DNA from 4 places in the Novosphingobium sp. TK46 genome. Region 3 is predicted to be linked to each of the others. Evidence: riboswitches for the same ligand, from Rfam matches in the RefSeq annotation. Region 3 holds a riboswitch; each other region holds the start of a gene.

Region 1 (7,568 bases), 720 kb from region 3:
GAACTTGCGCCTTGCCCGCATCGACGGTGTCGATACCGCTGATGGTGACGACCCGGATGCCCAGACCGCGCAACGCCTGCCTGGTCGCGGGCGCGAGGAAGGTATCCGCCACTACGACGTCGGGCGCAAGCCGGGCGATCTCCTCGACCGAACCGGATACGGATGGATAGTGGCTGGCGGCGGCGACGCCCATCGAACTCGACGCGGAGTCATGGCTGTAGTGCGAGATCGCGAGCAGTTGCCCCGGCGCCGCGACGCGGGCGAGGATGGCGTCGCTGCAGGGATTGAGGGAGACGATCGTCGGACGCGCCATCGCGGATCCGGCGGGTGTTCCGGTCGGCTGGCACGCAGCAAGAACGAGGCTGAACAGTCCTGCCACGATGCCGCCCGCCAAGCGGATGGTGGAGGGGTCTCGGTGGCCATGCGGCACCCCCTCCTCCACTCGCTTGGCGAGCGTATTTCCTCTTGAGACAAGCTCGCGGAGGAAACCGATTTGCATGGATCTCACATCTTTGCCCGCACGCCGATGAAGGCGGAACGGCCGGCCGTGCCATAGTCACCCACGGTCACGTAGTCCTCGTTCGTGACGTTTTCGATACGGCCGAACACTTCGAGGTGTTCGCCGACCGGAACGCTCGCCCGCACGGTGCCCAGGGCATAGCCCTTGAGCCGCCCGAATTCGCCGGCGAAGTCATAGCTTTCGCCGACCATGCGGATGTCGCCGCCAACCACGAAGCCGGTCAGCGGACCGGTGGTGATCGGGGTCCAGTCGGCCGAAACGGTCAGCGCGTGTCGTGGACGCCGCGCGAGGTCGGTGCCCTCGTCGGCGCTCCCACGGGTGCGGTCGGTCGATTTCACGTACGTATAGGCGGCCTGAGCGTGGAGGGTCTCGCCGATCTTCGCGCCCAGCTCGAGTTCGAACCCGGTCGCCCGCGCGCGCCCGACGTTGATGTAATAGCCGAACGGCCGGGTGGCGCAGATCGCGCCGGAGCACGAGACGAAGCCGATCAGGTCGCGGCTGTCGCGGCGAAACCCGGTGAGCGCGAAATGCAGCGGCGCGTTGCGATCGCCGTACTCGATCCCGGCGTCGTAGCTGCGGCTTTTCTCCGGATCGAGCGTCGTCGTCGGATTGCTGTACTCGGAAAACAGCTGGTACAAGGTCGGCACCTTGAAGCCCTCGCCATACGAGGCTCGCACGCGCCACTGGTCGGCGATGGCGACGCTGCCGTTGGCGCCGAACGTCCACCGGTCGCCGAAGCGCGAATGATCGTCATACCGCACGCCGCCGGCGATGGTGAAGGCGTCGGTATAAAGTCCGAGCAGCGCATGGCCGCTGGACAGGTTGGCCTTTTGCCTGTCCGCGCCGCTGACGTCGATCCGCGACCACTCGTGATCGCCACCGAAATCCAGCCGCAGCGTGTCGGTGGCGCGATAGGCGCCGTTCAATTCCGCACGGCGGCTCTGCCCTTGCGTTTCCGACGTGGGATCACCGGAGAACGTGGGGTCGTAATACCGGCGGCGGGTGTCGGAAACCTGATACCCGGCGTTGAGGTCGAGCTTTTCCGAAGTCCAGGCAAGACCGGCGCGGCCGTTGATCTCGCGGGTCTTCTGATACTCCGGCGTATCGCCGAAGACGAAGTCCGGCGCGGGGTAGCCGTCGATGTCGAGTTTGCCCTGGGTGTAGCGGCCGACGAGGCTGGCGGTGAGACCCGGCGTCAGTTCGACATGCGCTCGGCCCCCAGCGCGATACTGACGAAAGCCGTCTTTCTCGGTTCCTGCCGCGGCCTGGCTGAAGCCATCGGTCCGCAGGTACCCACCGTTGAACGTGACGCCGTAGGTATCGTTGGATAGCCCCGCAGTGACTTGCCCGTCGAAACTGTCGCGCGCGCCATATTCGGCGGTGGCTTCGGCGCCGTTCATATCGCGCGAGGTGAGCGACAGCACGCCGCCGATGGCTTCCGAACCCCAAACCACCGAATTAGAGCCGCGCAGCAAATCGACGCGCGCGAGACCGCCAGTGGTCAGATTGCCGAAATCGTAGCCGCCGCCCGGCGCGGCGACATCGGCGACGCGGATGCCGTCGACCAGCACCAGCAACTGCTGTGAATTGGCGCCGCGCACGAACAGGCTGGTGGTCGAGCCGAGGCCACCGTTGCGCGCGATCGTGACGCCGGGCAGCCGCTCGAGGACGCGGGTGATGTCCGGCCCCTGGATCGAGGCGATTTCGGCCTGGTCGATCACGCTGACCGGCTGGCCCGCCTGATCGATCGGCAGGCGACTGCCGGTGGCAAGAACGGTGATGGTGTTGTCGGCGATGCGCAAGTCAGCCACGCTGATCTCCCCATCCTGCCCCCACGCCGGGGTTGCCATGGCCAGCGCCGACGTCAGCAAAAACAGATACTTCATGCGAAAACCTCCAACCTGAACGAAGTGCCGTCCATGGCGAGAGGCTTGCACGTGCCCTCATGCGACGCGCATTCCCAGCTGCGACCGGTACACCCGCCCGGCGCGGAACGACCGTCTATCGGGCAGGTCTCCTGGCTTTCCGGATCATCGCCCGCCCTCGCCTTCCCGGACGCCCGCGAGGGTTGGCCAGTGGCATGGTTGAGAACGGACTCCTCGGTCACAGTTGCGGGAGCAGCTTCGGCATCGCACCGAAATTCCCTCTTCGGTCCGGCTTCCCGGACAACCCCTGACGTGGCCGCGCCGTAGGCCCGGGATGCATTTCGTGCAAGGAGAAGCTGGTCGCGCAAGGAGAAGCTGGTTCGCTCATGTCCGCAAGGCGGCGCCTTTTCCATGCTCGCGCGACGACTCCTTAACCGCTTAAGGGTATTTGCCCAGAACGTGCCGCATCGGGACGCCGCCGGATCGTGTGCTGCACGGCGATCCGCGCGTGCGTAGCTGCGGGCTTCAGTGCCGCCCAGCAGGATCTTCGATACCCCGCGTATGCCCGTCATCCTCGCCGATCTTTGCCTGAACGAGCAGCGGCCGCGCGATTTCGCGGCGCGCATCGCGCATGGGTCCAGAGGATTGCGGCTGTCCCGCATGGCGCTGCTGGTCGCCGGAGCCATCGCCATCCCCGCCTTCGCCGCCGCGCCGGCCGACTGGTCCGCCTTCAGCATCGGCGATGCTTCGGGACAGGCCGCGACGGTCGAGCCGATGCCGTTCGAGCGGGCGGGCGACAGCTTCCCGGGTTCGGCGTTCTATTATCTGCAACTCGACGCTGCCGAGCCCGGGCTTGGCGAAGGGATCCACTCCGACGCAAAAGGCGCGCCAGGACTCGATGTGCTGTCACCCGCGATCGCCAAGCCGCTGTGGGTCGATAACAGCGGCGTCGATCGCACGCGCGCCGTCCAGTGCCTGACCGCGGCGATCTATTACGAAGCCGCGAGCGAGGCGGATGCCGGCCAGCGCGCCGTCGCGCAAGTCGTGCTCAACCGTGTCGCGCACCCCGCCTATCCCAAGACGGTGTGCGGCGTCGTCTATCAGGGGTCCGAACGATCCACCGGCTGCCAGTTCTCGTTCGCCTGCGACGGCTCGCTCGCGCGGCGGCCCAACCGGTTGTTCTGGGACCGGGCGGGCGACGTCGCCCGGCAGGCGCTGGCGGGCTATGTCTATGCGCCGGCCGGCTTGGCGACCCACTATCATACGGTCGCGGTGCACCCGTACTGGGCGCCGAGCCTGCATTACCTGCTGACGATCGGCGCGCATCGGTTCTACAGCTTCAACGGCCGGGCCGGGCAGCCTGCGACGTTCCGCTTCGCCTACCTGGGCGGCGAGCCCTTGGCCGCGCCCAACCGTCACGACGAGTCCGCCGTATCCGCAGCCGCCAGCGCGGCGCTTGATCCGCTGGCGATCCAGAAGGCGTACGACGAAGGTCTGCAACGCGCGCGGGCGCAAGGGCTGGTGGCCATGCCCGGCGGCCTGTCGACGGATGCACCGCCCGCCGCCGCGCCGGTCTATACCGGAGAGGTCAAGGCACGCGGCGGCGACACCTTGTATCAGGGTCACGCCCTCCCCAGCGGAGACGGGGTGCGCGAAGAGTACCGGAACAGCGGTCAATGGATCGCCAGCCCCACCAGTTGACCGCCAATACGATGAATTGTGTTCGCAACCGGACCGGCGGCATCCTGAACAACCATGAAACCATAGGATGTCAGCAAACAGTTAGGGACCGCGCGCGTAGAAGCGTTTTCGTCAATTGCGTTGCTTGAAGGGTCGAAATCATGACCATCCGTTTTGCCGGCGCCCATGTCGCCGGAGAATCCCCGATCGGCGCCTGGCGGTGCCACTCCGCCCCGATGTGCGCGGTCAACGACAACGATGTCGCCCGGCTCGACAACAAGACGCTGATCGCCGCGCTGCGCCACTTCGCCCGTCACGGCCTTGCCGCCGCGGAACATGCCGGCGCGCGGGCCCTGTCGGCCTTGCGCGAGCGGGATCGGGACAGCTGCCAGCACTGGCTGGCGGTGTGTCGCCAGCTCGATCGGCGCCTCGCCGATCGGATCAGCTCCAAACTCGGAAGCTTCGCCGCCTGAGTGCACCCGGCTTATCGCTATTGCGAACTGTTATCAACATGATGTAAGATCTTTGCCCTGTCGGGGCTCAAGAAGGTTGCATTCGCGCCATCGCGGGCTTAGGCACGCGCGGAACTCAACGGCTGGCTTGCCTTCGCGGGGCATCGCAGGCCGCCCATCCGTCCGTTGACCCCGCACCTGTGAAGGACTGACAGGCCCATGGCTCGCAAGAAGATCGCCCTCATCGGCGCCGGCAACATCGGCGGCACCCTGGCTCACCTCGCCGCGCAAAAGGAACTGGGCGACATCGTCCTGTTCGACATCGCCGACGGCGTTCCCCAGGGCAAGGCGCTCGACCTGTCGCAGTGCGGTCCGGTCGAAGGCTTCGACGCGCAGATCACCGGTTCGAGCGATTACGCTTCGATCGCCGGCGCCGACGTGGTGATCGTCACCGCCGGCGTGCCGCGCAAGCCCGGCATGAGCCGCGACGACCTGCTCGGCATCAACCTCAAGGTGATGAAGGCCGTGGGCGAAGGCATCAAGGCCAACGCCCCCGACGCATTCGTGATCTGCATCACCAACCCGCTCGACGCGATGGTCTGGGCGTTGCGCGAATTCTCGGGCCTGCCGCACAACAAGGTCGTCGGCATGGCCGGCGTGCTGGACTCGGCGCGTTTCTCGACCTTCCTCGCCTGGGAGTTCGGCGTCTCGGTGCGTGACGTCACCAGCTTCGTGCTGGGCGGCCACGGCGACACCATGGTGCCGGTGGTCGAGTACTCGACCGTCAAGGGCATCCCCGTCCCCGACCTCATCAAGATGGGCAAGTCCACGCAGGAGCGCATCGACGAAATCGTCAAGCGCACCGCCAACGGCGGCGGCGAGATCGTCGGCCTGCTCAAGACCGGCTCGGCATTCTACGCGCCTGCCGCTTCGGGCATCGCCATGGCCGAAGCCTACCTCAAGGATCAGAAGCGCATCCTGCCTTGCGCCGCCTACGTCGAAGGCCAGTACGGCGTCGACGGCCTTTATGTCGGCGTGCCGGTGAAGATCGGTGCCGGCGGCGTCGAGGAAATCATCGAGATCGAGCTGAACGAGAAGGCCAAGGCCGGTCTCCAGGTCTCGATCGACGCGGTCAAGGAACTGCTGGTCGCGTGCAAGGGCATCGACGAGAGCCTGGCCTGAGCCACGCGGTGCGCCATCGCTTCGCCCTCGCTGCCTGCATGATCCTGGCTTGCGCCAGCGTGCCGGCGGCTGCGGCCGAAGCGAAAGGCGCCTATCCTCTCGGGCAAGTGCTCGATGCGGTTCGCACCGCCTGCTCCGATCTGTCGACCCGCGATGCGGCCGCCGCAAAGGTTGCCGCGAGCGGGTGGACCAAGGCCGCCGATCCGGCTGCGACGCCGGTCGGCCCCCTGGTCAAGATGGGATACGAACAAGGCCGCAAGCTGCTCGACAAGACCGGCGGGCGTGTCGATGATGGGCCGCTCGTCTTCACCCGCCAGGTCGCCGGTGAAGACCTGCACCTCGTGCTGTCCTCGGTCGAGAGCGATGGAACGTCCGTCGTCGGATGCCGCACTTACGATGTCGGCGAGACTCGCCCAATCGACAAGGCCGCGGCATCGCGCTGGGTCGGAAGCGAGCCTGATGCCGCGATCGAGCGCGCCGAGATGACCAAGTACAGCTGGAACTCCGGCCTGAAGCCGGAACAGGACAGCTTCGAAATATTCTACGTACCTGCCGGAAGCCCTCTGATCGCATTGGTCAAGATCGCCGGCTTAGCCATCAAAGCCGACCAGATCAGCGACCTCCCCCGCTGAATCGCACGTAACGGAGATCCTATGTCCATTCTCGTCGACAAAAACACCAAGGTCATCACCCAGGGCATGACCGGCAAGACCGGCAGCTTCCACACCGAGACCGCGCTCGCCTATGGCACCAAGATGGTCGGTGGCGTGACGCCGGGCCGTGGTGGTACCCAGCATCTGGGCCTGCCGCAGTTCAACTCGGTGCATGAAGCCAAGGCCGCCACGGGCGCCACCGCTTCGTGCGTCTACGTGCCGCCCGCCGGTGCCGCCGATGCCATCCTCGAGGCGATCGACGCGCAGATGGAGCTGATCATCTGCATCACCGAGGGTATCCCGGTGCTCGACATGGTCCCCGTCAAGCGTGCGCTGACCGGTTCGAAGTCGCGCCTGATCGGCCCGAACTGCCCTGGCGTCCTGACCCCGAACGAGTGCAAGATCGGCATCATGCCCGGCAGCATCTTTTCCAAGGGTTCGGTCGGCGTTGTGTCACGTTCAGGCACGCTGACGTATGAGGCGGTTTTCCAGACCACCAACGCAGGGCTTGGCCAGACCACGGCTGTCGGCATCGGCGGCGATCCGGTCAACGGCACCAACTTCATCGACATGCTGGAGCTGTTCCTGGCCGACGACGAGACCAAGTCGATCATCATGATCGGCGAGATCGGCGGATCGGCCGAAGAAGAAGCGGCGCAGTTCCTCAAGGACGAAGCCAAGCGTGGCCGCAAGAAGCCGATGGTCGGCTTCATCGCCGGTCTCACCGCTCCTCCGGGACGTCGCATGGGCCATGCCGGTGCCATCGTTTCGGGCGGCCAGGGTGGCGCGGAAGACAAGATCGCGGCGATGGAAGAAGCGGGTATCCGCGTTTCGCCTTCGCCATCGGAACTGGGCGTCACGCTCGAAGGTTTGCTGAAGGAACTCGCCTAAATCTCTCTCCCCGCCAGGGGAGAAAACGCGGTCTCACACTTGCTCCTCCCCGGGAAAGTGCCACGCCCGCGATCGATTGGTGAGTAAGCGCCGGGGGAGCCCCCTGGCGCGGAAAGGTCATTTGCCATGGGCAACGAAACGTTCGACTTCTTCCCAGAAGACCCGCAGCCGGGTCCGAGCTGGCAGCGCAACAACTGGCCCCCGGTCGGTGGCGACTACGAAGACGATCTGACCCAGGCGCTTGACCCGACCACGCTGCAAGCCGAAATCAAGAAGGCGGCCAAGGCCGCCGGCGCGCCGATCGACGAAGCCCGGATCGAGCAGG
Region 2 (7,568 bases), 1.5 Mb from region 3:
GTCAGCACCGAGAGCGCCGCGCGCATGGCGCCGCCGTGCGTCACCACCAGCGTCGCGGTGTCCAGCCGGTCGAGCGCCTGGGAAACACGCTGGCGCAAGGTGGACCAGCGCTCGCCACCGGGCGGCGGGGCGGCGTCCGGATCGTCCCAGAAACTGGCCAGCGCCGATGGATCGACGCTGCCGGGCGCCATCCCGTCCCATGACCCGAAATCCAGCTCGCGCCAGGCCGGATCGATGGTGAGCGCGACATCGCGATCGCGTGCGCAGATCGCCGCCTGATCGCGGGCGCGGCACAAGTCCGAGGTCACGACGTGCCGGATCGCCAGCCCGGCGGTGCGATCGCGGATGATCGGGCAATCGCCGGTCATCGCCGGCTCGTCGGTATGGCCCAGCAGCAGGCCGGTGCGGCGTGGCGGGCCATGGCGCAGCAGGTGGACCAGTCGCTCGCTCATGCCCGCCCGGCGACCGCCGCCTCGGCAAAGGTCGCCATGCCGGCGTGCGTGGCGATCGCCGCCCGCACCAGCGGCACGGCCAGCGCGGCGCCGCTGCCCTCACCCAGGCGCAGGCCCAGCCGCAACAGCGGTTCCAGCCCGAGTCGATCGAGCAGCAGTTCGTGCGCGGCTTCGGCGGAGCAGTGCGCGGCGATGCAATGATGCGTCAGTTCGGGGTGGCGCGCGACCAGCGGCGCGATGGCGGCGCAGACGATGAAGCCGTCGAGCAGCACCGGCACGCGCATCAGTCGTGCCGCCACGACCGCGCCGGCGATCGCGGCGATTTCGCGTCCGCCCAGCCGGCGCAGGGTTTCGAACGGATCGCTGCAATCGTCGGCGTGCAAGGCCAGCGCGATGTCCACCGCCTCGCGCTTGCGTGCCAGGGCATCGTCGTCGATCCCGGTCCCCCGGCCTGACCAGAGGGCCGCATCGCCGCCGAACGCGGCGGCGCACAGGGAGGCGGCAGGGGTCGTGTTGCCGATCCCCATCTCGCCCAGCAGCAGCAGCTGGGTATCGGCGGCGACCGAGCGCGCACCCCGGTTCAGCGCGGTAAGGCAATCCGCCTCGCTCATCGCCGCCTCTTGCGCGATGTCGCCGGTCGGTCGGTCGAGTTCGAGCGGGACCACCGTCAGGTCGGCGCCGCATTCGCGCGCCAGGACGTTGATCGCGGCACCGCCGGCGGCGAAGTTGGCGACCATCTGCCCGGTCACCTCGACCGGAAACGCGCTGACCCCGCGCGCGGCGACGCCGTGATTGCCGGCGAACACCACCGCCCGCACGCGATCCAGCCGCGGCCGCGCGGACTCCTGCCAGCCGGCCATGAACAGCGCGAGTTCTTCCAGCCGGCCAAGCGAGCCTTGCGGCTTGGTCAGCTCCGCCTGGCGGGCGAGCGCTCCCGCGCGCGTCACGGCGGAGGCGGTCGGTAAGGCGCGCAAAGCGTCCAGAAAGGCGCTGCGATCCGCGAACGCGATCATGTGCAGACGAAGCCCTCGGGCGGGGTGCGCACGATAAAATGCCCCTTCACGCCCTGGGGCCATTGGGCGAAGCGTACCACGCCTTCCTCGCTGGCGGCGTGCAGCGCGGCATAGGTCAGGATCGCATGCGCAGCATCGCGATCGGGCGTGAAGTCTCCCAGCACGTAGCCGACCTTGCCGGGCGCGCGGACGTGGATGACGCAATGACGCTTGCAGGCGAACAGGCACGGCATCTCCTGGACCGCCACGCCGGCAAGTTCGGGCTCGGCCGCCTGCACCGCGCGCATTTCCTGCGCGAGCAATGCGCCGCCGCGTTGCCCGGCGCCGTCCTCGCGCTCGTCGGTGGATACGCGGCACGTGGAGCAGACCACGACGGCGGCCTCGGCATTGACCGGCTGCAGCATTTGGCTCTCGCTCCCTCATCGCAAACAACGTCGGACCTTGCCGGTCGACCAGTGCAGGGGAAGCGCGCACGATCCCCGGCGCGAGGGGCGGGGCACGACATGACGCTCCCTTGCGCGGATGTCGCGGCAAGGCAGTGGCTGTCGTTGCGCAAGGGAGCCCGGCGCCGATGCGCAAGGCGACCTCGAACACCCGGTGCACCCTGCCCGGATGAAGAACGACCGCGACCGGCAGGTCTCCTGGCTTGCGGGTCGTCGCCGGTTCCGGCCGCCTTCTCGGGACTTTAGATCCCAATGGCAGATTGGCCGGATGGCTCACCGCTCACAGTTGCAGGGGCAGCCTCGGGGCTTTCACCCGAGTTCCCTTTTGATCCCCATGCGGGGAACCTGTCGCGGTGGGAGCCCTATCGTGCGGCCATAGGCGACGCAAGCGGCTCTTGCTTGCGATGGGCCGGCACATGGCATATCCGCCGCCGTCTTCGATGAAAGTCCCCTCACCCATGGATCGACGCCTGCATCCCTGCCGTGGGCACGCGCACCTCGGCGCCACGAGGGTCGGGGTTTGAGCCTCCAGGCGGAACAGTGCCCGGCGTTCCTGATCTCGGCGCCGTCCTCGGGGCAGGGCAAGACGCTGGTCACCGCCGCGCTCGCCCGCATGCATCGCGATGCCGGACGCCGCGTGCGGGTGTTCAAGTGCGGGCCGGACTTCCTAGATCCGATGATCCTCGAACGGGCGAGCGGGGCGCCGGTCTATCAGCTCGACTTGTTCATGGTGGGCGAGGCGGAGTGCCGCCGCCTGCTCCACGAAGCCGCGCGCGAAGCGGACGTGATCCTGGTCGAGGGGGTGATGGGTCTGTTCGACGGCGACCCCTCCGCCGCCGATCTTGCGGTGCGGTTCGGCTTGCCGGTACTGGCGGTGGTCGATGGTTCGTCGATGGCGCAGACGTTCGGCGCGCTGGTGCTTGGGTTGGCGTCGTATCGCGAAGACGTGACCCTCGCCGCCGTCCTCGCCAACCGGGTCGGCAGCGCCCGCCATGCCGAGATGCTGGAGGCCGGCGTCCGGGGCGGCGTGCAGTGGCTGGGCACGCTGCCGCGCGATCCGCACTCCGCCTTTCCCGAGCGGCACCTCGGGTTGGTGCAGGCGGCCGAGATCGCTGACCTGGAAACCCGGATCGCGCGCGCGGCTGCGGCGCTTCCGCCTGGCGCGGCGTGGTTGCCCGATCCGGTGCGCTTCGATCCGCCGGATGTCGGCTCCACGCCCGAGGCACTGCTGCGCGGCGTGCGCATCGCCATCGCGCGCGATGCGGCGTTCGGGTTCATCTATCCGGCCAATGTTTCGTGCCTGCAGGATCTGGGTGCCGAACTGCATTTTTTCTCGCCGCTGCACGACACGGCGCTGCCCGAATGCGAAGCGATCTGGCTACCCGGTGGCTATCCCGAGCTGCACAGGCACGCGTTGTCCGCCAATCGGCCGATGATCGCGGCGATCCGCGCGCACCATGCCGCCGGCAAGCCGATGCTGGCCGAGTGCGGGGGCATGCTCTATTGCCTCGATCGGCTGGAGGGACGGCAGGGCGATAGCGGTGGCGGCGGCGGTAGCGGCGGCGCGGCGATGGCCGGCATCATCCCCGGCACCGCGACGATGCAGGCCCGCTTCGCCGCGCTGGGCATGCAGCAGGTGGAGATGCCCGGCGGCACGCTGCGCGGCCACACCTTCCATTATTCCAGCACCGTCACGCCGCTCGCTCCCGTGGCGCAGGCGATGCGGCTGGATGGGCGCGAGGGCGAGCGGATCTATCGCTGCGGCGGCCTTACCGCGACATATGCGCACTTCTATTTCGCATCGGCCCCGCAGGCGATCGCGCAAATCTTCGGCGCTGCGCTTTAACGCACGTAGCTGGCGCCGTTGGCATCCAGCACCGCGCCGGTCATCGATGGCGGTGCGTCAAGCGCCAGGAACGCGCCGATCGTGGCGATCTCCTCGGGCTGGGCGACGCGACCCAGCGGGATGTCGGCCAGCAGCTTGTCGCCGCCCCGGCTGGCGAGATAATCGTCCGCCATGCCGGTCATGGTGAAGCCCGGGCAGATTGCGAAGGCGAGGATGCCTTGCGCCGCATAACCGCGCGCGATGGTCTTGGTCATGCCGATCATCCCGGCCTTGGATGCGGCGTAGTGCCAGTGGGCGGGACTGTCGCCGCGATAGGCGGCGCGGCTGGCGACGTTGACGATCCGCCCGCCGGTGCCGCTCGCCTGCCATGCCAGGATCGCCCAGCGCGACAGCAGCGCCGATGCCTCAAGGTTGATCGTCATCGTTCGCCGCCACTGATCGCGCCATGCCTCGTCCGCCTCGTCCAGCGGGCAGGCTTCGAACACGCCGGCGTTGTTGATCAGCACGTCGATCCGATCATCGAGCCGGTCGCGTGCCTTTGCCCACAGCTCGGCGGGGCCTTCGGGCGAAGCGAGGTCGGCATCCGCGCTTGCGGCGGCGAACAGCTTTACGTCACGGGTCCGCAGCGTTTGGGCAAGCGCGGCGCCGATGCCTCGGCTGGCGCCGGTCAAAAGGATGTGCGTGGTCATGTCGCCATGCCTAACCCGGCCGGGCTGCGAGGGGAAGGCGGTGAACCGCGCCGGTGCTGCGATCCCCAGGGAACCCTCGCGTGCCTGTCTGCGCTACTGCAAGGCTGCGGCACCCGGCCGCTGGCGACAGGAGGGTTGAGACGATGACCGAAGCCACATGGGGGGACGACACCACCACGCCCCGGATCGACTGGCGCATGAGCGCGGCGCTGCAGAACGTGCCGCGCGGCGATGGCGATCTGGCCGAGGTCACCAACCTGGAAGGCGCGGTGCGGACGTGGCTGGAACTGGACGCGGCGCACAAGGACAACGCCACGCTGACGCCCGAGCATCCGATCCTGATCGACGGCGCCACCCACACGCACTTCGCGGCCGAAGGCATCGCCCTGCTGGCAGAGCAATTGCCGCAACGCTAAGCGCATCCGAATTGCTGCAATGCGGTAGCGCATGGTTCCATTTGTCCGCGATTGCGGCCATAAGGCGCTGACCATTGAAGCTGTCGTTTGCGGCGGCGCAGCAGAGCAAGATGACATCAAGGCAGGCAGGCTCCAGCGCGGGGCTCGATTTCGGAACCACCAACAGCGTCGTCGCCCTGTCAGGCGATGCGGGCGAACCGCCGCGCCTGATTGCGCTGGAAGGACCGGGAGGGTCGGCGGAGGTGTTTCGCTCGGCCCTGTGCTTCTGGCAGGATGACGGCGTTCCTGGCGGACTGTCGGTCGAGGCAGGGCCAGCGGCGATCCACGAATACCTCGAGGATCCGGGCAACAGCCGGTTTCTGCAGTCGTTCAAGTCGGTCGCCGCAAGCCCCTCGTTCGAAAGCGCCTCGGTGTTCACCAAGCGCTATCGGTTCGAGGAACTGGGACGCCTGTTCCTTGGCAAGCTGTCGGCGCATGCCGACGGGGCGCTGCAACGGCTCGACCGCGTCGTCGTCGGCCGCCCGGTCCACTATGCCGGTGGCAGGCCCGATCCGGCACTCGCCCGGCAGCGCTATGACGCGATGTTCGAAGGTTTCGCGGGCGAGGTGCACTACGTCTACGAGCCGCTGGCCGCCGCGTTCAGCTACGCCTCGCGGCTGGATGAACCCGCGACGCTGCTGGTCGCCGATTTCGGCGGCGGCACCAGCGACTTCTCGGTCGTGTCGGTGAAGGAGCCGGGGGCGGCGCAGCGCTGTGTGCCGCTGGGCCATGCCGGTGTCGGGATCGCCGGCGACCGGTTCGACCAGCGCATCGTCGACAAGCTGGTGCTGCCGCGCCTGGGCAAGGGCGGGCAGTACCGTTCGTTCGACAAGGTGCTCGACATTCCCGCCTCCTACTTCAACGACTTCGCGGACTGGTCAAAGTTGGCGCTGATGCGCAATCGCCGCACGCTGGGTGAGCTCGAACGCCTGCAGCGCAGCGCGGTCGATCCCGACGCGATCGGTCGCATGATCGCGATGATCGAGAACGAGCTGGGATTCGCGCTCTACGATGCGGTGGGGCAACTCAAGCGGGCGCTGTCCGATCAGGAAGAGGCGACCTTCCGCTTTGCTGGCGGGGGAATCGACATCGAAGCGATCGTGACCCGTGCCGAGTTCGATGGCTGGATCGCCGAGGATGTCGCCCGCATGGCGAACGCGGTGGACGAGGCGCTGGCGGCGTCCGGTGTCGGCGAGGATCGGATCGACCGCGTGTTCCTGACCGGCGGCACCTCGCTGGTGCCGGCGGTGCGCGCGGTGTTCACCAGCCGGTTCGGCACCGACAAGATCATGTCCGGCGGCGAGCTGACCTCGATCGCGCATGGTCTGGCGTTGGTGGCGCAGGAGGCCGATGTCTCCGCCTGGACCGCCTGACCGCCTGACTTAAGGCAGAGCGCGTCCGGCGAGGGCGATGCCGGCCAGGTTCTTCGATCGGGGGACGTGGCGCATGATGACGCGATCGAACACGCCGGTCGCCTGGCCGAACGCCGCGAGATAAGGCTGGAGTTGGGGGCTGCGGCAGGGCCACGCCCCGCTCGCCTGCCGGATCACCAACGTCGAATCGCCCACGAACCGGACGTCGCGAACCTGCGCCGCCGTGGCGAGTTCGACGGCGAACAGCAGCGCCAGCCACTCCGCTTCGTTGTTGTCGCCCAAACCGATATCGTCGCGAAAATGGGTCTGGCCGGCATGGACGACGGCGATCTCCATCGGGCCGGGGTTGGGCCGGCTGCCCCCGTCGAAGTGGAAGATCGCACGTTGCATCGCCAGCGGTGTATCATGGGAAAGGGCGACCGGCATCCCGGCCGCCCCCATTCGGATCAGCTCAGCGGATCTTGCCGCTGAACGATACGCCGATGATGCGCGGTTCGTTGTAGACGGCGGCCATGTAGTTCTCGATCACGCCCTTGAGGTTCTTCTCGTTCGTGATGTTGCGGGCGAACGCCGCGATCTCGAACGTGCCGGTGTCGTAGCCGACCTTCAGGCCGCCCTCGAAGTTGCCCTTCGAGAAGAACTCGTCGGTCTTGTAGAGAACGAAGTTGGTGTAGCCCTGGACGTTCCAGTCGGTGGAGATGAACACCTTGGATGTATCGCTGATCGGGATATCGTAACGCGCGGTGGCGTTCAGCGTGTACTTCGGCGCGTTGGGCAGCGGGTTGCCGTTGATCTGCGCGAAGTAGGTCGTGCCTGTGCCGGTGCCGCGCGTGATCAGCGGGTCGTTGACGGTGCACACAAGCACCCCGTTCAGGCTGCACGCCTGTGCGAACACGCGGTTGTCCTTGATCTCGGTGTGCAGCAGGCTTCCGCCCAGCGAAAGCGAAAGGTTCTCGACGGGCCGATATTCCAGCTCGGCTTCCATGCCATAGGCTTCGGCCTTGTCGGCATTGAACAGCACGCCGTTGCCGTTGGAATCGTTGCCGTTGAGCTGGATGTCCTTGAGGTTCCAGTAGAACGCGCTGGCGTTGAAGCGCAGGGTGTTGTCCAGCAGCTGGCTCTTGAAACCGGCTTCGTACGAGGTGATCGTCTCGGAATCCGCGGTGGTGAAGTCCGAACCGAACACGGCCGAGCGGCCCTGGATCGTCGGGCCGCGGAAACCGCGCGCGATGCGGGCATAGAGGCTGAGATCCGGCGTCGCCTGGTACAACGCGCTCACGTCCCAGCTGGGCTTCTT
Region 3 (7,568 bases):
CAGCGCATGGGTGGCGCGATCGAGTTCGACGCGGTTATCCGATGGGTGAAGTGTCAGCCCCTCGCGCGCGGGAACCCGCGCCACGTAAGGAATATAGCCGATGACGTCGGTCGCCTCTGCCAGCGCCGTGCTGACTTGCGGCGTCACCAGGGCATCATCTCCCGGTCCCAAGCCGGCAATGGCTAGCCAGCCGGGAATCATGGCCGGCGCCCCTGCCCATGGATTAGCAGGATCGAGAAGTAAGGCGTGACGTTTTCTGCCTCTATCAGCGGAGTGACGCGTTGGTTGGGCATCGCCGCGTGCTCGACCAGCCAGGCGGCCTGTTCACGCCCGGCAGCGGCGACGGCGCGACGAAGTTTGGGTAGGTTACGACCGATCTTCATCACTACCAGAGCATCGGTATCGCGGATACGGCGAACCAGCTCGTCTTCGGGCAAGGTAGCCATGGCGACTGTCAGCACGTCGTCGCCCCAGGTAATCGGCACCCCTGTCGCGTTCCACGCGCCCGCCATGCCGGTGATGCCCGGCACCACGTTGACCGGCACCACGCCCGACAATCGCGAGTGCAGGTGCATGAACGAGCCGTAGAAGAACGGATCGCCCTCACACAGTACGACGACGTCATCGCCGGCGCGGGCAAGCGCCGCGATCCGCTCGGTACTCTCAGTGTAGAACGCCGAAAGTTGCGCGTTGTAGCGCGGATCGGTCAGCGGGATCTCGGTCGTGACTGGATACTCCATCGCGATCTCGACCACGTCCGCACGCAGCATGCCTTCCGCAATACGACGGGCTTGTCCGGGCCGGCCAGCCTTGCGAAAGTAGGCGACGTGGCGAGCGCCACGAACCAGCCGATCGGCCCGCACGCTCAGCAGGTCGGGCGCGCCGGGCCCCAGACCAACACCGTGTATCGTTCCGCAAGGCACGGAAGGGGCAAGAGAGACCAGGCTCATTCGGCGCGGCTCGCCAGCGCGTTGATGGCGGCGACGGTGATGGCGCTGCCGCCAAGCCGTCCCTCGACGATGCAGCAAGGCACCGGTTGCTTCGCCCACAAGGCGGCTTTCGATTCAACCGCACCGACGAAGCCGACCGGACAGCCGACGATCGCTGCCGGCCGAGGACAAGCGGGATCCTCCAGCATGTTGAGCAAATGGAACAGTGCGGTCGGCGCATTGCCGATGGCCACCACCGCGCCGCCGAGATGCGGGCGCCATAACTCCAGCGCGGCGGCCGAGCGGGTGTTGCTCATCCGACGCGCCATGTCCGGCACCTGGATATCATGCAGCGTGCATACGATCGGATTGCCCGCGGGAAGCCGGCCGCGGGTTATCCCCTCTGACACCATGCGCGCATCGCACAGTATCGGCGCCCCGGCGTTCAATGCGGTCCGCGCCGCCACCCCAAAACCCGGCGAGAAACGGATATGGGGGCCAAGCTCCACCATCCCGGCGGCGTGGATCATCCGCACCGCGACAGGCTCCTCGTCCTTGTCGAAGCGAGCCAGTTCGGCCTCGGCTCGGATCATGGCGAAGGACTTGCGATAGATCGCGGCGCCATCGGTTTCATAGACATGCGGCATCAGGAAGCTCCGAACTGGCGCAGGATTTCATCTTGGGTGAGTGCCGTGTGGGAGGGGGGCGCTCCGGCACGCGCCTGGGTGGCAAGGTCGTAACGTCCATCGCGACCGGTCACGGTGATGTCCGCCGGCCCCGGCCGCGCGCAACCCTTGCCGCAACCCGACACGTGCAGCCGTCCTGCGACGAGCGGGGCCAAACGGCGCGCAAGATCCCGCGTGACCACGGTAGCTTGCGGACAGCTTGGTGCCCCGGGACAGGCATCGACATGGAGCAGCGGATCGTGCGGATCGTCCAACAGACCCGCTATGGCTCCGATCGAAACACCCTCCAACAAAACGACGCGCCAAGGCGTGAAGCGGACCGCCACTGCCGACGATTGTGTGATAGCTGCTGCGAGTTCATCGGCCTGGATACGTCCGAAGGCCAAACCATAGGCACTGCCCAGCTCGTGATGGCCTGGCGCAATAGGCTGACGCTGGCGCGATGGGGCGATGTTTCCGGTGGCCCAGGCGGGAAGCACTGGATCGTGTCTTGCCATGCGTCCCGCCGCCGCGCCGCCGCTCGCCACGAACCATCTCGTCAGGGCAAAGAGTGCAGCGACTTCCTGCCCCTCCGCGATGACAATGCCGTGATCCCGACCATCTGCTCTCAGAATAAGTTGGCCGCCCTCCCCGCGCTCGATACGAAAATCACCCGGCTCTTCGCGCAGGGTGCAGGTTGCTCCGGCGTCGATGACGAACCCCATCTTGCCCGGCAGGTCGGGTAGCTCATCGAGCCGTCCGAGCAATTCGCTGGCGATGCGGTGCGTGTCGTCGCCTGCCCGCCAATCAGGTGCGACCATGACGTTGCGACGGGTCTCGCGGATCGGGTCGCGATCTATCAGTGCGCCGGCCAGCAGTCGTTCGATCATGGCGGCCCAGCCCTCCGCGCCGATGCCGCGAAGCTGCAGGTTGGCGCGCCGGGTCAGATCGATCGCGCCGCTGCCGTGTGCCTGCGCCGCCTCGCACACAGACAGAACCTGCTCGCGCGTCAGCACGCCAAGCGGCGGTTTGATCCGGACCAGCAGGCCATCGCCCGCCATCATCGGGTGCCAGGCATCAGGGCACCATCCCTTGATCGCAAAGTCGCTCACCGCGCTTTACGCCGCCCGTGGGCTGCAAACGCAGGCGACACGCTTGGCGGAACCCTGCACGACATGAACACCGGCAACCTCCACACACCTACGGCGACGATGGCGGGGGCTTGCCGGCAGAACCGGTCGGCGCGCGACGACGGGCGGGCATGCCAAGGCACCCGAAACCCGCGCGACCATGCAGCCCCAGCCGCACAGCTTCGTCGCTCAGACGGAGAGTTACCGTGCCATGACCATCCCCTGGATCAGGCAAGAGCGACCGGTGCGCCGGCAGGTCTCCTGGCTCACGGGTCACAGCTTGATGCGCGCCTTCCCAGACAAAGCGCACGCGCCTCGTCCAGTGGCTGCTCTTCCAACGTGGAGAGCTTGCGCATCGCGCTATCCGCTTACAGTTGCAGGGACAGCCGCGGAGTTGGAGGCAAGCCCCCTCACCGCATTCCCGATTAAGCCCCTTGCGGGGGCACCGGCGCGATCAACAAAACACAGGGCTAGCCCCGCACTTCGGCGAAGCGCCTAGACCAAACCGAGCGCCAAGCCAATGGCTCTTGTCGTAGGCTCAGGCCGGAGCTTCGAGGGGATGGAACAGCCGGCCCTTTTCGACGAAGTAGATGATCACCAGCACCGCCACGCCGATGCTCAGGTAACCGACCGCGAGAGGCAGCGTGGTACCGGAATACGACTGGCCGATCGCAAACCCGACCAGCACGGCGCCGATGCTGGTGATGAACCCCTGCACCGATGATGCCGTCCCGGCGATATGCCCGACCGGCTCCATCGCCATCGACCCGAAATTCGAACCGCACAGGCCGATACAGGTCATGCTCGAGGCCTGCAGCACCATATAGCTCAACAACGTCTCGGACCCGGTCGCGATGATGCCGACGTGGATGATCGAAAGCGCGATGAGGCAAAGTACCGCGGCTTGCGAAATCCACCGGGTGCCGAGGCGCTCGACCAGCTGACTGTTCGCGAACGACGCCAAGCCCATCGCCCCGGCACAGATCGCGAAAAGGATCGTAAAGCGCTCCCCGGCACCGAATTCATCGACGAAAATCTGCTGCGCCGATGAGACGAAGGCGATGATGCCCCCGAACGTCAGCGACGCGGCGATCGCATAGCCGATCGAGAATCGATTGGTGAGCGTAAGTCGATAGCTCGATCGCAGGTTCGCCAGCGAAATCGCAACCCGCCCGGCATCCGGCAAAGTCTCCTTCAACCGCAGCAGCGTCCACGCGAGTACGAAGGCCGCAAAGCCGCCCAGCGCATAGAAGATGAACCGCCAGGGTCCGATCGTAAGCAGTGCCTGGCCCAGGGTTGGCGCCAGGATCGGCACGAGGAAGAAGATCATCTGCGCAACCGACATCGTCCGCGCCATCTGTCGCCCGGACGAGCCATCGCGTACGATCGCGACGGCCAGGACCCGAGTTGACGCGGACATCAGACCCTGCAGCAACCGCGCACTCAGCAACGCTTCGAACGTCGCCGAACTTGCCGCAAAGACGCTGGCTGCGACAAATCCGATCAGCGTGGCAATAAGCACCGGACGTCGTCCGAAACGATCGGCGAGCGGGCCATACACAAGCTGGCCGGTGCCGAAGCCAAGCATGTAAACCATCACCACCCACTGCCGGTGATTGGCCGCGGTCACTGCCAGCTCGCGACCGATCTGAGCAAGGGCGGGCAACATCAAGTCCACGCCCAGCGCGTTCACGGCCATCAATGCGGCTATGAAAATGATGAACTCGCGCGGGTACATTCCCGAGGAGGCGTGTTGCGGCTTCATTGTCGTTCTACTCATTGTTCGCTTCGGCATAGTGCGCAATCGACCCGGCTCAGCGCTCCCGTCCGGAGCCCGGCTGATCGGCCATAGCATGCACAGCATGACGCTTGCAGGCACGGATCACCCCATGCTGATCACCAGTCGATCAAGCGCACGGTGCCGGCGCAGCCGACATGCGGATAGACGCTTCACCATACCGTAAAGTTTCTTCTTGCGTGGAATATCAATACTCTTTGCGGACCATCTCATGTTTCGTGGCGGAATGCGGGGCCGATACGATGGATCAATCGTCGCCTTAAGCATCTCGCGACCCCTACCGCACGTCCGCCATTTCCACGGTCGTGACAGCCGGTGTCGTTATCGTTCTAGAGACTTCGCGATAGAGTTCCTCGCAGCGATTCAGCCACCGGTCCCTGGTAAACAAGCGCAGCACGCGATCGCGCGGCGTGCTGCGCGAAATTGCCATGGCCGGAGCGATGGCAGCCGCCAGCGCATCGACATCTCCTGCCGGTGCGAAAACGCCCGCCTCCCCGATCACCTCGCATGCGGCGCCCATGTCGAACGCTGCCACCGGCAGGCCGCAAGCCATCGCCTCGGCGGCGACCAATCCGAACGGCTCGTCCCAGCATGGGGTGAAGAGGAACAGCGATGCACGGCCAAGTTCCGCAGCAAGGCGCTCGCCTGACAGATGGCCACCGTACCGCACATGCGGACCAAGCAGGGGCACGACTTCGGCCTGCCAGTAATCGCCGTCTTCGATGCTACCATAAAGCGTGAGATCGATGCCAGCCTGCCGCGCAGCGCGCGCTGCCAGATGCGGCCCCTTGTTCGGTGTCATGCGACCGCACCATACAGCCTCGGCGTTACCGCGCGCGACGAAGGGCCACTTTGCCGGATCGATCCCGTTATGCAGCACCGTGGCCTGCGCGGGAGCACCTTGCGGCCACCAGGCCTGCAACTGGCGGGCGGAGGTAACTGTCAAGCGATGTCGCGGCGACGGGCTCGCCGAGACGAACCAGTGCAGAGCATCATACGGCGGCACATGAAGCGAGGTGACGGTGGGCACGATCGCCGTGCGCCGCTGCTCCAGCGGGAACCGGTGAAGGCTGTTGTTGTGTACCACGTCGAACCCACCGCCGGCGATGCGGTCACACGCGTCAGCATAGCCGGCGTCCAGGTGCGCGATCAGCGGAGCGGATCCGCGATGCTCCGCCCATGGAAAGGTAGCTTCGTAATGCGTGTCGACCACCGCGTCGATTTCGAAGCGTGGATCGCTGTCGCCCGAGGCGAACAGCGTCACCTCATGCCCGCGATCCTGCAAGCCCTTGGCCAAGTGCCAGCAGTGCGCCTCCATCCCACCGGCGAACGGCTCGGAGATCCGCTGGCGAACGTGGCCAAGGATCGCGATCTTCACGCAGCCACCGCGTCCTTTCTGGTGGGCGCGGTGGCGGTCGAAGGCACGACGTTCGCTTCCAGCCAGCGCAGCACCCGCGCGGTATTGGCGTAAGGTTGGTGGCTTTGCTGACCGGTCAGGGCAAGGTCTTCTTCGCCCGGGGCACGCAGGATGCGCACGGGATGGCCGGGCAAATCCTCGATCAAGCCCATCAGCTTGAAGGCGTGCAGCCAATGCCCCATCGTCCGATAGCCCCACTTGGCTTCGAACAACTGAGCATTGCGCACCACGCTTTCGAGATGGTGCACCGGCGGCATGTGGTGCGGGTGATACTGGTGATACGCCAGACCACCCTTTGCCCACGCGATCGGCACGCCGGCCTTGCTCAGCGTCTTGCCGAAATCGGTGTCCTCGCCGCCATAGCCAAAGTAGCGTTCGTCAAATCCGCCAACGTTCAGGAACGTCGCCCGCCGCATCGCGAAGTTGAGCGACCAGAAGCAGCGATAGTCCTGGCATATCTCGATCCCATCTGGCGGTGGGCCCCGACGATCCGAGTGCTTTACCGCCACTTTCGCGAACGCGTCGCTATTCCAGTCACCCTGTGTCGCACCCCCGGGAAGGTAGAGCACCTCGCCCATCAGAAGACCGTCGAATCCCGTCATGAAGCCGGAGTAGTCGGCGATCAACTCGGGAGCGGGAATGCAATCCATGTCCAGGAAGACGAGGATATCGCCGGAGGCCTCGTGCGCAGCGCGGTTGCGTGCCGCCGCCAGTGGCAGTTCCTCGCCCGCCACCATGATCTGACGGATCGGGAAAGGCGCTTCGGGCAGTTCGTAGCGTTCCGGTTGCATGACCGCCACGATCAGTTCGGTCGGCAGCTCGGTCTGCCGCGACAAGCCGATCACCACGTTGGCCAGATGATCGGCACGGCCCTTTGCCAAGGTGACAGCGGATATCGTGGTCATGGCAGGGCGGGCTCCTTGGGCAGGGGTAAGGGTGAATTCGGGACAGGCGAGTCCCACAGTCGATGGGCAAGATTCTCGAGCCAGGTCGCCGCGCGCAGCGCCGGCGCATCGTCGATCATGTCACGCTGGCGAGCTGGCAAGTGGCTGGCGAATGCTTGCTCCAATGCCGCCGACCAGCCATGCGCGGATGATGGCAGGTGCGGTTGTACGCAGGCGAGGCCGGCCGCCGCCAGCGCCGCAGCCTTGTGGTGCTGCTCGTCGAAATATCGCCACTCCGGCACCGCCAGCCATGGCCGGCTTGAAGCCAGGATCTGCTGACAGGTCGTGTTGCCCGTCGATGCTATGACGAGGTCGGCGGCGGCGATATAATCCGCGGCATTGTCCACCCATCCACGATGCTCGATGTTCGCGGGCTCGGTCGCGTGCCAATCGCGCTGGACCTTGCCGATGGTGATCCACCGCGTGCCGGGCGTCGTCCGAGCACCGACGCCCAGCGGGGCTTGAGCAAAGCCCTCCCCTCCACCGCCGGACAGGACTAGGATCATCCGATCAGTGCTGGATACGCCGATACGCTGGCGTGCTACATCGCGTTCGGGCACGCGCACATCGACGCCCAGCCCCCCTGCGAAGCAGGTCCTGGCACGCATGTCGGCATCCCAGTCTGGCTGAGCAAGTTGTTCGTGGAACGGTGCAAGCAAGCCGGCGGCACCATCATAGGCCGCGC
Region 4 (7,568 bases), 1.0 Mb from region 3:
GGCCATGACGGCCGCCGTGCGCTCACCGATGGCGTGGTGCACCGTGCCTTCGACCAAGGCGGCGGCGAGCAGTTCGAGCCGCTCCACCGTGTCGCCCAGGGTACGCCAGGGATCGTCGGACACGGCCTGCAACAGCGCGGGCCGCGCACCGTCGCACGGATCGGCCATCCGGCAGTCCAGCGGGTCGAACCCGAACCCGAGATCCTCCGCCATCGCCCGCAGCAGCGAGGCCTGCCCGGGCCGATCATAGCCGCGCGGGGTCCGGGCGAGGGCGACCAGCAGATCGCGCTCCAGCCGACCGGTGGGCGAGCGGCCGAAGATGTGCAGCCCGTCGCGGATCTGCATCTCCTTCAACTCGCAAAGGTAGTTGTCGATCGCGGACAGCGCATCGTCGCCGTCCCCGCTGGCACCGGCGTCCTTGTCCAGCCCTTGGCTTCGCGCCAGATCGATGATGTCGCGGCGCAGGCGGTCCAAACGGCGCGGATCCATACCGGCGGCGAGGTAGTATTCATCCACCAGCGCTTCGAGCTGCTTGAGCGGTCCGTAGCTTTCCGCGCGGGTAAGCGGCGGGGTCAGGTGGTCGATCACCACGGCGGATATGCGCCGCTTGGCCTGGCTGCCTTCGCCGGGATCGTTGACGATGAAGGGATAAAGCTGGGGCACCGGGCCCGCGCAGATCTCGGGAAAGCATTCGGCGGACAGCGACAGGGCTTTGCCGGGCAGCCATTCGAGATTGCCGTGCTTGCCGACATGCACGACCGCATGCGTGGCGAAGTGCCGGTTCAGCCAGACGTGGAACGCCAGGTAACCGTGCGGTGGCGGCAGCGCGGGGTCATGGTACGTCGCCTTGGGATCGACGTTGTAACCGCGCGCCGGCTGCACCGCGACCACGACGTTGCCGAAGCGGTGTACGGGCAAGCGGAACGTGCCGTCGCGGATGAACGGATCGTCCTGCGGCTCTCCCCAGCGCGCAAGCATGGCATCGCGCGCGGCAAGCGGGATTGCGGCGAAGGCTGCGCGATAGTCCTCCAGCGGCAGCGCGATCTCGCCCGGTCGGTCGCGCGAAGCCGGGGCATTGGTCACCCCACCCGTCATCCGTTGCATGAGCGCGGCGCCGTCCAGCGGGGCATCGCCGACGTCGTAGCCCGCAGCGCGCAGGCTCGCCAGGATCGAGGCAGCGCTGGCCGGGGTATCGAGGCCGACGCCGTTGCCGATGCGGCCATCGCGGTTGGGATAGTTGGCCAGGACCAGCGCCACCCGGCGCGTCGCGGCGGGGGTCCGTCGCAATCGGGCCCACCCGGCGGCGAGATCGGCGACGAAGGCGACGCGATCGGGCGCGACCCGTGGCACGACGATGCCGCACTGCGTCACTTCGTCGAACCGCTGCGCCGCCTTGAATGCGACGGCGCGGGTGAACACGCGACCGTCGATCTCGGGCAGGGCGACGTTCATCGCCAGGTCGCGCGGCCCCAGGCCTCTAGCGGCGGCGCGCCAGTCGGCTTCCTCGACCCCGGCGAACGCCACTTGCAGGATCGGGCAATCGCCGCGTTCGAGCACGCCGGGATTGCGTGGCTCGGATGAGGACGAGGCCGCGAAACTGGTGGCGTTGACGATCACGTCGGGCGCTACTTCGGCGATGAAGCTGCCCAGCCACTCGAGCACGAACGGCTCGCGCAAGGCCCGGACATAGACCGGTGCGACGTTGAAGCCACGTTCCCCCAGCGCTGCGACCATCGCATCGATGGCCTCCAGCGTGGCCGCGATCATCAGCGCGCGGTAGAACACCAGCACGGCGACCGGCGCACCCGGCTTCCAGCGCGCTTTCAGATCGGCAAGGCCGGGGCGGTCGAGCCCGGCGATGTAAAGCCCGGCGTCGGCCACCGGCACCGGATCGTCGGGCGCGCCGCAATCGCGACCGATCGCGCGCGCGGCGGTGCGCAGGAACGCCAGCGCGTTCGCGATACCCCCTTGTCGCATGTATTCGCGCAGGCGGCCCACTACCGGCTCGGGCAGAGTGCCGGCCAGATCGAGCGCCGGGTCGATCTCTCGCCCCTCGGCCAGCGCGGCGAAGGCGATCCCCTTGGTGCGCGCGAGGCCGGCGATCTCGTCGATACCGTAGGGCCAGTAGCTCTTGCCCCCCAGCAGCACGACGCAGACGAACTTTGCGTGCGCGATCACCTTCTCGACGTACAGGTCGACCGAGTAGGGGTGCTTGAGCTGCAGCAGGTTGGCAAGGCGCACGCTCGGCGCGCCCGGCTCGGCTTGGGCGAGCGTGGCCGCAGCCTTGGCGAAGCAGGCCAGCTCGCTGTCCGCGACCGTCAGGATCACGATATCGCCAGGTGACTGGTCGAGATCGATCGCCTCCTCGCCGTTGGAGATCGTGCCGGGGGTGGCGGACAGCAGGTGCATCAGGCGGTGACGGCTCCGAGCAGGCCGGCAAGGCCCGCTTCGATCGCTTCGCGGTCGAGGCCCTTTTGCCCGATCACCACCAGCTGCGTGCGGCGTTGCTCGGCAGGCGCCCAGGCGCGGTCGTAGAAGTGCTGGATGCGCGGGCCGACCGCCTGCACCACCAGGCGGCTCGACTTGCCGGCGACGGCGACCATGCCCTTGATGCGCAGCACGTCGTGCCGCGCGATCAGCGTGCCCATCGTCGCGACCAGCGCGTCGAGGTCCGCCACTTCGGCGCCGGACAGGACGAAGCTGTCGAAGTCGTCGTGATCGTGGTCGTCGTCCAGTCCGTCGATATGCGAGGGACGCGAGTCAAGATCGTCCTCGGCGGCGGCGGTGATGCCCAGCAGGGCGGCGATATCGACGGCGCCGTGATCCGCGCGGACGATCTTGACGCCGGGGCGGATCTCGGCGGCGACTTGCGCTTCCACCCGGGCCAGCGCCGCTGCGTCGACCAGATCGGTCTTGTTGAGCACGACCATGTCGGCGCAGCCCAGCTGCTCTTCGAACAGTTCCTCGAGCGGGCTATCGTGATCGAGGTTTGGATCGGCGGCGCGGGCGGCGGCGAGCGCCACCTCGTCCGTGGCGAAACGACCGGCGGCGACCGCGTCTGCATCGATCAGCGCGATCACGCCGTCGACGGTGGAACGGGTGCGGATGTCCGGCCACTGGAACGCCTTGACCAGCGGCTTGGGCAGGGCGAGGCCCGAGGTCTCGATGATGATGTGCTCGGGCGGATTGGGCCGGTCGAGCAGCTTCATCATCGTCGGCAGGAAATCATCCGCGACGGTGCAGCAGATGCAGCCGTTGGCCAGTTCGACGATGTCGTCCTCGGGACAGGCGTCGTCGTTGCAGCCCCGGACCAGTTCGCCGTCGACGCCGACATCGCCGAATTCGTTGATGATCAGCGCCAGGCGACGGCCGCCCGCATGGGTCAGCAGGTGGCGGATCAGCGTGGTCTTTCCGGCTCCCAGGAAGCCGGTGATGACGGTGGTGGGTACTTTGCTCAAGACGATCATCCTTGCGCGCCGGCGACGTTGCGCGACACGGGGCAGGCCGAGCTTGCGCAGTGGCATGGCTCGACGGGCGGCACGCGCGGGCGGGCAGGCGCGAAAGCACCCGGCGCGACCATGCCGCTGCGGCCCCGGGCCGCGTTGCATGTCGTCGCTCAGACGGAAAGTTCATCCGTGCCTTGGCCAACCCCTGGACCACGGCAAGAGCGACCAGACGCCGGCAGGTCTCCTGGCTTGCGGGTCGTCACACGATGCACGCCTTCCCAGGCCTCGCATGTCGCAGCGTCCGGCCCAGTGGCTGCCTTTCCCGGTCTGGGGAAAGACGATGTGCATCGCGCTCGCCGCTTACAGTTGCAGGGACAGCCACGGAGTTGAGGAGCCCGGCCCCTCTCACCGCATTCCCGTTTAAGCCTCTTGCGAGGCACCGGCGCGATCTACGTCCCCACGATGGCAGGCCACCTTGGGGACAATCGGGCGATACCGGCACCGAGCCGCCGGGGCAAGGCGGGAGTTGCGCGCGTCGTCCCTTGCGCGGTCCCTTGCGCCCGCATAAGGATGAGTGGCCCGGTCGCGAAATCGGCAGGGCAAGATCGCGCCGGTGTCCCGAAAGGGGCTTAATAGGGAATGCGGTGCGGAAGGGTTTTCCTTTCAACTCCGCGGCTGTCCCTGCAACTGTAAGCGGTGAGCGCGATGCATACGCTGGCGGCCAAGACGGCACGCCGGCAGCCACTGGGCCGGACGCTGCGACATGCGAGGCCTGGGAAGGCCATGCATCAAGCCTTGACCCGTGAGCCAGGAGACCTGCCGGCGTCTGGTCGCTCTTGCCGTGGTCCAGGGGTTGGCCAAGGCACGGAAAATGACTCCGTCTGAGCGACGCAACGTGCGGCGGGGGCCGCACCGGCATCGGTGTGCCGGGCGCTGACTGGCGTCCGTTCGGTACGCACGATCCGGCCGTTCGCACGGAGGCCCCTTGCCAGGATCGCTGACGCCGACGGGGTTGGACAGGGATATGCAACAGGCGCAGGTAAGGCCGGTCGCGAGCGATGCGGGCCGGGCAGTCGCTTCGATATGGGCTTGGGCATGACGCCGGCGACCATGACCTTGCGCGGACGCGTCACCGTGCTGTTCGTGCTGCTGGTCGGCGCGAACCTGTTGGCGTGGGGCTGGGCGCTGAGCGCGTTCCACGGCAACACGCTGATGCTGGGCACTGCGCTGCTCGCCTGGAGCCTGGGGCTGCGTCATGCGGTGGACGCCGACCATATCGCCGCTATCGACAACGTCACGCGCAAGCTGATGCAGGATGGCCAGCGACCGATCACGGTGGGGCTGTGGTTCGCCATCGGTCACTCGGCGATCGTCCTGATCGCGGCGACCACCATCGCGCTGGCCGCTACCACCCTGACCGACTTCGAGGCGATCGGTGCGAAAGGGGGCGTGATCGCGACGATCGTGTCGGCGGGCTTCCTGTTCGCCATCGCCATCATGAACCTGGCGATCCTGCGCGGTCTGTGGACGCGTTTCCAGCATGTGCGGAAAGGAGGCTCGCACACGCAAGAGGATCTCGACATGCTGCTGGCGGGCGGCGGGGTGATCGCACGCGTGCTGCGACCGTTGTTCCGGCTGGTCCGTCGCAGCTGGCACATGGCGCCGCTGGGGTTCCTCTTCGGCCTGGGCTTCGACACCGCGACCGAAGTCGCGATTCTGGGTCTGTCCGGCGCGCATGCCGCCGATGGCGTATCATTGGGCACGGTCCTCGTGTTCCCGGCGCTGTTCGCGGTGGGGATGGCGCTGGTCGACACGATGGATGGCGTCATCATGCTGGGCGCGTACGAGTGGGCCTTCGTCAAGCCGATCCGCAAGCTGTACTACAACCTGACCATCACCGCGATTTCGGCGCTGGTGGCATTGGTGATCGGCTCGATCCAGACGGTGGCGTTGCTGGGTGAAAAGCTGGGCCTTACCGGCGGCGTATGGACCCAGGCAGGCGTGTTGTCGGCCCAGTTCAATACGCTGGGTTTCCTGATCATCGGCCTGTTCATCGCCTGCTGGCTGGTCAGCTACGTCGTGTACCGATGGAGCGGGCTGGACGGCGATGCATGACATAGGCCCGCCTTGGGTTTTCCCGCGTTGCAGGCAGGGCTTGCCCCCTATGGTGTCTGCGCATGCTCCAGGCGTGAAGCCGGCACGGTGTTTCGTGCGATCTGTTCGATGAAGTTCGCACGCGCCTCGTAGATCGCGGCAAGTTGCAGCTGGCCGTCGCGATCATGCCCGCTGATCGCCAATGCCGCGTTGGTACGGTGCCGTTCCGCCTGCTCCAGATACTGCTCGGACGATTGCGGCATTGTCTGGATCCCTGGAGCGAACCCGGCTGTGGCTCGACACCCTTTCGTCGGGATCAGGTGCCTTGCCCGCAATGGCACGGTTGAACCATGTCATTGGTATTTTTGCTTGATTGCACACGGGCCGCCGCTCAACGGCGCGGCGCGCAGGGTCGTCATCGCCGCTTGTCGAGAACCTCCATCGCATGGCGTCACCGATCGCGAATCTTCTGTCCTACAAAGTCGTAAACGGGCATGTCGCGATCTGCCGCAATTCGAGGGGAAGAAGCGCGGCCAACAGGATGATGGGCGCTGATGTTGATTTTGACGAGTGCGGTGCTGCTTGCGGTCGGACCGCTGGAGCCGCCGCAGACGACGCACGCTTGGGTCGGCGCCGCGAGCCTTGCATCGTCCGTACCGGCTTCTTCGTCGGAGCCGCTGGCCCAAGATCCGTCGCGCGTTCCCGCGCCACCGCCGACCATCGTGCTCCCGCCGCTGCCGACAGAGCCGAATGCCCCCTCGGTGCCGGTATCGCCGGTAGCGGTGCCGCCGGGCGAGAATACGCGGACAGGCGATATCGTCGTCGCCGGGCGCAAGGACACGCCGGGCGATCCCCTGCGAGCGGTAAACGCCGAAGCGTTCGCGATCACCCAGAAAGTCGACGACGCGGTGATGGGTCCTGCGGCACGGACATACAAGGAAACCGTTCCGCGTGTCGCGCGCAAGGGCATTCACAACTTCCTGTACAATCTTCGCGAGCCGATCGTATTCCTGAACTACATGCTTCAGCTCAAGCCGGGCAAAGCGGTGGAAACGGCGGGGCGTTTCGCGATCAATTCGACCATCGGCGTCGCCGGGTTCGTCGACGTGGCCAAGCGCAAGCCATTTCGTCTGCCCCGACGCTCCAACGGCTTTGCCAATACGCTGGGATACTATGGCGTGCGGAACGGGCCGTTCCTGTTCCTGCCGATCGTCGGTCCGACAACCGTGCGCGATCTGTTCGGCGGTGCGATCGACCGGCTGGTCCTGCCGGTCGGCGTGGGCAGCCCGTTCACCAGCCTGACGTATTCGGTGCCGGCCGGCGTACTCGGCGCGCTCGACCATCGTTCCGAATTCGACAAGACGCTGAAGGATCTGCACGCCAATTCGCCCGATCCATACGCCGCGACCCGCGCGTTCTATCTAAGCCGGCGGCAGGCCGAGATCGATGAGTTGCATGGACGCGGAACCGGTGATCCCGCGGGTATGACGGGGCCGCCGCCAAGCGTTCGACCGTTCGTGCCCGAGGGCCTGGCACCGGAAGTAAAAGACACTTCGCCGTCGGAACCGCCCGCCCAACTCGATTGAACATCGCCGGCGCAATGCAATCTATAATCCGGCCCGATGCGGATTCATTCTACAATGCCGTGCCGGATGTGAACAAAACGGCCCTTGATTGATTGTTAAGCACGCTTGCCGAATGAGATTGCGGCGCTTACGTGGTTTTGCCCTTTGCTGGAGATTGTTGAATTGGCTGATAACGACAACCTGCTCGAGATGACGTCCGATATCGTCACTGCCATGTTGAGCAATAACAGCGTCCCCAGTGACCAACTTCCCTCGCTGATCACGTCGGTGTATTCCGCACTTTCAAGTCTTGGACAGGAAGCGCCCGCTACGGCGGAAGAGGAAAAGCCGACGCCGGCAGTAACCGCGCGCCGCAGCCTGGCTGATCCGAATGTTCTTATCAGCATGATCGATGGCAAGCCGTACAGCAGCCTGAAGCGGCACGTCGCCGGCCACGGCTATA

The links. Region 3 has a riboswitch for cobalamin ahead of ACXJ1Z_RS17870 (ferredoxin-like domain-containing protein). Riboswitches for the same ligand answer to the same signal wherever they lie in the genome.
Region 1: it holds a riboswitch for cobalamin, as region 3 does, so the genes downstream of both, ACXJ1Z_RS14555 (TonB-dependent receptor plug domain-containing protein) here and ACXJ1Z_RS17870 (ferredoxin-like domain-containing protein) in region 3, are expected to answer to the same signal.
Region 2: it holds a riboswitch for cobalamin, as region 3 does, so the genes downstream of both, ACXJ1Z_RS10840 (DUF1636 domain-containing protein) here and ACXJ1Z_RS17870 (ferredoxin-like domain-containing protein) in region 3, are expected to answer to the same signal.
Region 4: it holds a riboswitch for cobalamin, as region 3 does, so the genes downstream of both, cobW (cobalamin biosynthesis protein CobW) here and ACXJ1Z_RS17870 (ferredoxin-like domain-containing protein) in region 3, are expected to answer to the same signal.

Annotation. Positions count from the first base shown of each region.
Region 1 covers NZ_CM143963.1:3,023,468-3,031,035, reverse strand. The annotation lists gene ACXJ1Z_RS14560 (ABC transporter substrate-binding protein) at 1-499, opposite strand, end outside; gene ACXJ1Z_RS14555 (TonB-dependent receptor plug domain-containing protein) at 505-2,406, opposite strand; cobalamin riboswitch at 2,511-2,709, opposite strand; gene ACXJ1Z_RS14550 (cell wall hydrolase) at 2,947-4,086, shown strand; gene ACXJ1Z_RS14545 (hypothetical protein) at 4,227-4,538, shown strand; gene mdh (malate dehydrogenase) at 4,737-5,699, shown strand; gene ACXJ1Z_RS14535 (hypothetical protein) at 5,738-6,331, shown strand; gene sucD (succinate--CoA ligase subunit alpha) at 6,353-7,243, shown strand; gene ACXJ1Z_RS14525 (2-oxoglutarate dehydrogenase E1 component) at 7,370-7,568, shown strand, end outside.
Region 2 covers NZ_CM143963.1:2,250,719-2,258,286, forward strand. The annotation lists gene ACXJ1Z_RS10830 (histidine phosphatase family protein) at 1-452, opposite strand, end outside; gene cobT (nicotinate-nucleotide--dimethylbenzimidazole phosphoribosyltransferase) at 449-1,465, opposite strand; gene ACXJ1Z_RS10840 (DUF1636 domain-containing protein) at 1,462-1,869, opposite strand; cobalamin riboswitch at 2,080-2,272, opposite strand; gene ACXJ1Z_RS10845 (cobyrinic acid a,c-diamide synthase CobB) at 2,429-3,754, shown strand; gene ACXJ1Z_RS10850 (SDR family NAD(P)-dependent oxidoreductase) at 3,751-4,443, opposite strand; gene ACXJ1Z_RS10855 (hypothetical protein) at 4,587-4,859, shown strand; gene ACXJ1Z_RS10860 (Hsp70 family protein) at 4,970-6,271, shown strand; gene ACXJ1Z_RS10865 (ribonuclease HI family protein) at 6,281-6,697, opposite strand; gene ACXJ1Z_RS10870 (TonB-dependent receptor) at 6,723-7,568, opposite strand, start outside.
Region 3 covers NZ_CM143963.1:3,747,413-3,754,980, forward strand. The annotation lists gene cobJ (precorrin-3B C(17)-methyltransferase) at 1-201, opposite strand, end outside; gene ACXJ1Z_RS17860 (precorrin-2 C(20)-methyltransferase) at 198-950, opposite strand; gene ACXJ1Z_RS17865 (precorrin-8X methylmutase) at 947-1,576, opposite strand; gene ACXJ1Z_RS17870 (ferredoxin-like domain-containing protein) at 1,576-2,706, opposite strand; cobalamin riboswitch at 2,959-3,189, opposite strand; gene ACXJ1Z_RS17875 (multidrug effflux MFS transporter) at 3,263-4,489, opposite strand; gene ACXJ1Z_RS17880 (glycosyltransferase) at 4,800-5,900, opposite strand; gene ACXJ1Z_RS17885 (glycosyltransferase family 2 protein) at 5,897-6,844, opposite strand; gene ACXJ1Z_RS17890 (glycosyltransferase) at 6,841-7,568, opposite strand, start outside.
Region 4 covers NZ_CM143963.1:945,215-952,782, reverse strand. The annotation lists gene cobN (cobaltochelatase subunit CobN) at 1-2,409, opposite strand, end outside; gene cobW (cobalamin biosynthesis protein CobW) at 2,409-3,458, opposite strand; cobalamin riboswitch at 3,664-3,905, opposite strand; cobalamin riboswitch at 4,041-4,284, shown strand; gene ACXJ1Z_RS04395 (HoxN/HupN/NixA family nickel/cobalt transporter) at 4,542-5,561, shown strand; gene ACXJ1Z_RS04390 (hypothetical protein) at 5,609-5,803, opposite strand; gene ACXJ1Z_RS04385 (MlaA family lipoprotein) at 6,095-7,126, shown strand; gene ACXJ1Z_RS04380 (Ros/MucR family transcriptional regulator) at 7,289-7,568, shown strand, end outside.